3 regions of the Vibrio sp. 2433-A1 genome follow, and region 1 is predicted to be linked to each of the others. Evidence: predicted binding sites of a transcription regulator. Region 1 holds the regulator's gene; each other region holds the start of a gene.
The links. The regulator PurR, encoded in region 1, represses purine synthesis genes. The targets are predictions, from matches to a motif close to TNANGNAAACGTTTNCNTNA.
Positions count from the first base shown of each region.

Region 2: a site for PurR is predicted at 1,011-1,030, ahead of ACU01J_RS08130 (formate--tetrahydrofolate ligase). Genes of this name have one in related genera too.
Region 3: a site for PurR is predicted at 1,151-1,170, ahead of glpX (class II fructose-bisphosphatase). Genes of this name have one in related genera too.

Region 1 covers NZ_JBRESC010000005.1:188,125-190,399, reverse strand. The annotation lists gene ACU01J_RS07365 (TfoX/Sxy family DNA transformation protein) at 1-560, opposite strand, end outside; cyclic di-GMP riboswitch class I at 695-782, opposite strand; gene purR (HTH-type transcriptional repressor PurR) at 927-1,934, opposite strand; gene torD (molecular chaperone TorD) at 2,146-2,275, opposite strand, start outside.
Region 2 covers NZ_JBRESC010000006.1:89,067-91,341, reverse strand. The annotation lists gene ACU01J_RS08140 (fatty acid cis/trans isomerase) at 1-602, shown strand, start outside; gene ACU01J_RS08135 (hypothetical protein) at 640-828, shown strand; gene ACU01J_RS08130 (formate--tetrahydrofolate ligase) at 1,060-2,275, shown strand, end outside.
Region 3 covers NZ_JBRESC010000024.1:56,318-58,592, forward strand. The annotation lists gene metF (methylenetetrahydrofolate reductase) at 1-591, shown strand, start outside; gene zapB (cell division protein ZapB) at 674-916, opposite strand; gene glpX (class II fructose-bisphosphatase) at 1,229-2,236, shown strand.

The sequences.
Region 1 (2,275 bases):
CGCCTATGAGGGATCACTGACCAATGTGTGCCGTTAATTGCGCCTTCTAGCGCCCAAAGCAATTCGACGTTAACTTCAGCAGAATGCGAAGACTGAATCGCTTTAAATGCGTTTACTGCACCTGTTTCTTCGAGATTCTCAACGCTATCAATACCGGCTTTCTTCAGCATACGTTCCGTAGCCAGCCTTAAGTTCGGCAGATCTTTAAGGCGATTCGGTTTAGCTTTCGCTTGCTGTTTCTTTTCGCTGTTCGCTGCAGTTAGCGCAGCTTGGGCAATCTCAAGCGTATTATCCTTATTCTTAAACCAATCATCGCTTAGAGCAAAGTATTTGGTGACGACAGGAAAGCCGCGCTTTTTGTAAACGTAAGGTTCTAAGCTAAGAGATTTAAATTGCTTTGCAAGTACGTCGTCTGCCCTAACGTGCAACTTATCATTGACGACTAATGCAAACATAGTGTCGTCGGCAAAAATACCGAAGCCACCAAACATTGAGCGGGACTTGATTAAGCCTAACGGCTCAAATAGTCGCATTGAGTCTTTTAGTATTGGTTTATCCATGCTGTGTATTCTCGGTGTATATGTATACGCCACCAATTCAGGTCCGAGAGAGTAGCAAAATTATGCAGGCTTGTTGTCAGTCTAGTGTCATACGATTGCTAGCAATTACAATATGACATGTGTGCATATTTACCATCGGCAACCCCGCTACCAAACAATTAACTTGTTGAAGGCCGGAGGCTTTGCGTCCCATCCTTTCGAAATGGTTTGCCCTGTTCGTGGCATAATCGAACAACAATAAGGATAAATGGATTTTGGGCTGGGCATCACATTTGAATGGGATAAGTGTGATCTTGGTTCAGTAAATAGGTTTGGTTCATACACTTAGCCAATGAAAGCAACCCAGCTAAGTGTATGTCAAATAAGTTATTTCTTAATATTTTGTACGGTATTTCGCTCAACGATCTCTGGGTGCATTTCAAAGATACGCTTTTCGTGCTCTTTGTCTTTAATGCGCTCTAGTAGAATCTCGAATGCGTTTTTACCTACACGGCGTTTTGGCTGGTGAACCGTGGTCAATGGTGGTGAGAAGTACTCCGCAAGCTCGATATTGTCGTAACCAATTACCGACATATCTTCTGGAATGCGAATGCCTTTCTGCTGTAGGCGACTCATTAGCCCTAGAGCCATAGTGTCATTGAAACAGAAGATTGCGCTTGGCTTATTGTCCATTGCTGCGATCTGGTCTGCAGCTAGAACTGCAGTATCACACTCGAAGTTACCTTCTAAAATCCAATCTTCTTTGACTGGAAGGTTTGCTTCGTTCATCGCACGTTTAAAGCCACGAATACGTTCCTGACACGCTGCTTTCTCAAAGTGTCCGCTTAGGCAGGCAATATCGGTATGACCACGGTCAATTAGGTATTTAGTTGCTAAATAGCCACCTTCTTCCGAGTTATCGATGATCTTATCGGCTTGAGAGCTCTCTGGCCCCCAATCCATAACCACTTTCGGGATGTCTTTGTGGCGATCTAGCATTTCGCTCAGTTCTTCAGTTAAGTCTGAACACATGACCAAAATACCGTCTACGCGCTTTTCAGCTAGCATGCGAATGTAGTCGCGTTGCTTCTCATAAATACCGCCCGTATTACATAAGATCAGCGTATAGCCTTGGCGGTAACAGTAACTCTCTACACCATCAATGACCTCAGAGAAGAAAAGGTTTGTGGACTGAGTCACCAGCATACCAATCGTGCGCGTGGTATTACACTTTAGGCTACGTGCAACCGCACTTGGTGCGTAGTTTAGTTCTGTTACTGCTTCCATTACTTTTTCTTGCGTAGCTTCAGCAACAAAGCGCGTTTTATTGATTACATGTGACACAGTTGTCGTTGATACACCAGCTAGGCGAGCAACGTCTTTTATAGTGGCCATAAGGTTCTGTCCTGTCGATGACTGCCGCGGAATTATATTCAGTTTAGAATACCTAAGCAGAAAGTATCAGAAACACAAAAACCGCTCTATTTAGCGGTTTGTATTTGATTCGTTTGTTTTTATCGTTTGCGGTCACAATTTTAGACCGCAAAACTCTTAAGAGCAAACAAAAAAACACGAAAGCAACCTGCCGGAGGTCACAATGTTGTCTTTATTCGCCTAACAGATAGCTGCGATCTAAAGCAAGGAAGGCAGTAGCGAATGCGCTGATTGCCGAGTAGAAACCGAACTCATCAAACTTCTGACACTTTTCTGAGAACTGTGGCGTCCAGCTTAGCAGG
Region 2 (2,275 bases), on a different contig from region 1:
TACAACGCAATGTTAAGCCGTTCGATCAGCCAACTCAGGTTCCTTATCAGACTGATGATCCTAAGGCAGAACTTTATGGCATCATCAAAACGCAAATGAGCCCAATACTGACTAACCGTTACCAAATCGAACAAACCGGTTTTAGTCACAGCAACGAAGCATTGTTGCGCTCTGTCGACTCAATTAAAGGCGAGGGGCTACTTTATGTCCCTCAGATTGTGATGATGATGATTAGATCAGAGCAAGGTGAAGACCAGTTGTTCACCCTTCTGCACAACAATGCGCATACCAATATCTCCAGCTTGTTTGATGAGGAGAGCAATCGCGATCCTAAAAATGACGATTTAACCTTGGTTCGAGGAGTGATCGGAAGTTATCCAGCAGCGTATTTATCTCTTAATGAGAAAGAGATTCCAAAACTAGTCACGATGCTGAAAAATCTTAAAACAGAACAAGATTACATTAAGTTGTTGGATACCTTTGCAATTAGACGCAGCTCTGAAGAATTCTGGCCATTCAGCGACAGGGTTCATGCATGGTATAAGGAAAATCAACCTATCGAATTCGGCTTGCTTGACTACAATAGATTTGAGAACAGGTAGAACCGCTTAAGGCACCGGTAACGCATAGGAGGACACTATGGGTATAGACGATAGCATCAGAGCATTGGAACAGCAGATATATGTCGCTTGCTCTGAAGGTGATTATGACACCGTACAAATGCTAGAACATCAGCTAGATAGCTTACGAAGTAAAGCATCCCATCCTTTTGATGATGATCCATACGCTCCAGAAGGGAAGCTCTTCCCTGATGACGATTGGTTTTAACACCACAAATTAGCCAAGAAAGTGTCCGTTCAAGGGCACTTTTTCTATCAATACACCGCGCGTTTTATTAGAGATGCGCACGATTGTTTTGATTTAGATCAGATGTACAACGTATAATCCCCCTAAAGAGACAACCAACTACTTCACCCCACTTTACAAAGATAAATTTGTCGATATTATCTTTGCGCAAACGTTTGCTTAACTTTATTCCGTGTCCACTTCGAGGGTTTTATGCTGTCTGATATTGATATCTGTCGAAACACACCACTGTCACCAATCACTGATATTGCTCACCATGTGGGATTACTCGAAGGAGAATTCGCAAGCCAAGGTGCGCATAAAGCAAAAGTATCGCTAAAAAGCCTAGAACGTTTGCAGCAATGTGATACAGGTAAGTTAATACTTATCACGGCCATAACCCCTACGCCGCTCGGGGAAGGAAAAACAGTCACCACCATCGGTCTGGCTCAGGGCATTGCCAAACTAAATCGAACCGTCACCGCATGTATTCGTCAGCCGTCAATGGGTCCTGTCTTTGGGGTAAAAGGTGGTGCAGCAGGTGGTGGCTATTCACAAGTGGCACCAATGGAAGAGTTAAATTTACACCTTACCGGCGACATTCACGCAGTAACAGCGGCGCATAACCTCGCAGCGGCGGCAATTGACGCGCGTATCTACCATGAGCAGCGCAACGGCTACGACGATTTTGAAGCACGCAGTGGATTAACCGCGCTACGTATCGATGCAAAACGCGTCGTATGGAAACGCGTCATGGACCATAATGACCGTGCTCTACGTATGGTAACCGTCGGCCACAATGAACAGGGCAAACATATTAACGGCTATGAGCGTGAAGATGGCTTTGATATCTCAGCGGCATCTGAACTAATGGCAATTCTTGCACTGGCTAGCGACTTAAAAGATCTACGAGCGCGTATCGGTAGAATTGTGGTTGCCTACAATCTTGATGGTAAACCTGTCACAACCGAAGACCTCCAAGTTGCTGGTGCTATGGCCGTTAGCATGAAAGAAGCCATTGAACCAACATTGATGCAAACCCTTGAAGGTGTCCCTACCCTTATTCACGCAGGTCCATTCGCTAATATTGCCCATGGCAACTCCTCAATCATTGCCGATAATATCGCGACTAAGTTAAGTGAGTTTACTGTTACTGAAGGTGGCTTTGGTTCAGACATGGGCTTTGAAAAAGCATGCAACATCAAGGCGCAAGTCTCAGGAAAAGCTCCAGACTGCGCGGTGATTGTCGCGACATTGCGCGGACTGAAAGCAAACTCTGGCCTTTACGATCTTAAACCGGGACAAGCAATACCTGATTCATTGTTCGAAGACGATTCAGACGCGCTTTTAGCTGGTTTTGAAAACCTGAAATGGCATATCAACAACGTCAACAAATACGGAGTGCCTGCCGTTGTTGCGATTAACCGCT
Region 3 (2,275 bases), on a different contig from region 1:
CAGATTGCCGATGATTACTGGTCAAATGGTATCCAAAGCATTGTTGCTCTGCGTGGTGATATTCCGCCGGGTGGCGGCGCTCCTGAAATGTATGCATCCGATCTAGTGACGCTACTAAAAGAACGTCATAACTTTGATATTTCCGTTGCCGCTTTCCCAGAAGTACACCCAGAAGCGAAGAGTGCTCAAGCCGACCTGTTAAACCTAAAGCGTAAAGTAGACGCTGGTGCTAACCGTGCTATCACTCAGTTCTTCTTCGATGTTGAAAGCTACTTACGCTTCCGTGACCGTAGTGTTGCTGCTGGTATCGATGTTGAAATCGTACCGGGTATCCTTCCTGTATCGAACTTTAAGCAAGCGTCACGTTTTGCTGCAATGAATAATGTAAAAGTACCTGGCTGGATGGCGCAACAGTTTGAAGGGCTAGATGACGATCCAACAACACGTCAGCTAGTTGGTGCTAGCCAAGCAATCGATATGGTACGCATCCTTAGCCGTGAAGGAGTGAAGGACTTCCACTTCTACACTCTTAACCGTGCCGAGATGACGTACGCACTATGCCATACTCTTGGTGTCCGTCCGCAAGGCTAACCCTAGCTTAGAAAACCCCGCTCAAAATAAAAAGGCCGAACACGATGTTCGGCCTTTTTGATCTGTTCGAGTAAAGTATGATTTACTCTACTTCATCCATTTTACCTAGCAGGTTACGGATGCGCTCTTGCCACGCTGAGTGCTCTTGTTGCATCTGCTGAGCTTTCTGCTCAAGCTCTTCACGGTTTGCACGTAGCTCGTTCGCTTCAGTTGCTAGCTTTTCTTTTTCTTCTTTAAGCTCTTCAACTTCCATCTGTAGAAGAGCAATAGTATCTACTGCAGTTTGGATTTTAGTTTCTAGTTGTTCTAGTACTTCAAAAGACATCTTAGCCTACCTATATTTATTCGGATAAGGGTTTTGGTCACTAATGTACCAAAACCTATTTTGTTCCATTCTACTCAGCCGAGAGCTGATAAACACTCCCTATATTTGATATTTTGCACCATTCGGTCAAAAAAACAGCGTAAATTGACAGTCACCTTACATCCAGGGAGCTGGTTAATCTCAATGACCAATTTAACCCACTAGATTGATGCAGTTCAATGGTCGTTCAATTAAAAAAGCAAACGTTTCCTTCTTGATATGCTAAAATTCTGCCGTTTTTATTTTTCTCTTTCCTTGAATTTTGGAGTCATCATGAAACGCGATTTAGCAATGGCATTTTCTCGAGTTACCGAAGGGGCAGCATTAGCTGGTTACAAATGGCTTGGTCGAGGCGACAAAAATGCAGCTGATGGTGCAGCAGTGGAAGTTATGCGTACCTTACTCAATAAAACAGAGATCAGTGGAGAGATCGTGATTGGTGAAGGCGAGATCGATGATGCTCCAATGCTCTACATCGGTGAACAAGTTGGTATTGGTGGTGATGAAGTCGACATTGCAGTAGACCCAATTGAAGGAACACGTATGACCGCAATGGGTCAATCGAATGCTCTTGCTGTACTGGCTGCAGGTGAGAAAGGTAGCTTCCTTAAAGCGCCAGATATGTACATGGAAAAGTTGGTTGTAGGTCCGGGTGCAAAAGGCTGTATTGACCTAAATAAACCACTAAAAGAAAACTTAGAGAACATTGCTAAGGCGCTAAATAAGACTCTAGACACCTTGGTTGTTATTACCCTAGCTAAGCCCCGTCACGATGAAGTTATTGCACAGATGCAAGCAATGGGTATTAGAGTTTTTGCGGTGCCTGACGGCGACGTTGCAGCGTCAATCCTGACTTGTATGCCTGACAGCGAAGTGGATGCGATGTACTGTATCGGTGGCGCTCCTGAAGGCGTAGTCTCGGCCGCTGTAATTCGAGCACTAGATGGTGATATGCATGGCCAACTGCTTCCACGTCATGAAGTGAAAGGCAACAGCGAAGAAAACCGTATCTACGGTGTAGCTGAGTTAAAACGTTGTGAAGAGATGGGCGTAAAAGCCAATGTTGTTCTGACAATGGAAGATATGGCTCGCAGTGATAACGTTGTTTTCTCCGCAACAGGTATCACAAAAGGTGACCTGCTTGAAGGCATCACTCGCCAAGGTAATATTGCAACTACAGAAACACTGCTAATTCGCGGTGGCTGCCGTACGATTCGTCGAGTTAAGTCAATTCACTACTTAGAGCGTAAAGATCCTGAAGTTAGAGATATTATTCTTTAACGGGGCAGCAAACTTAAACAGAAGGCCAGCATTCGCTGG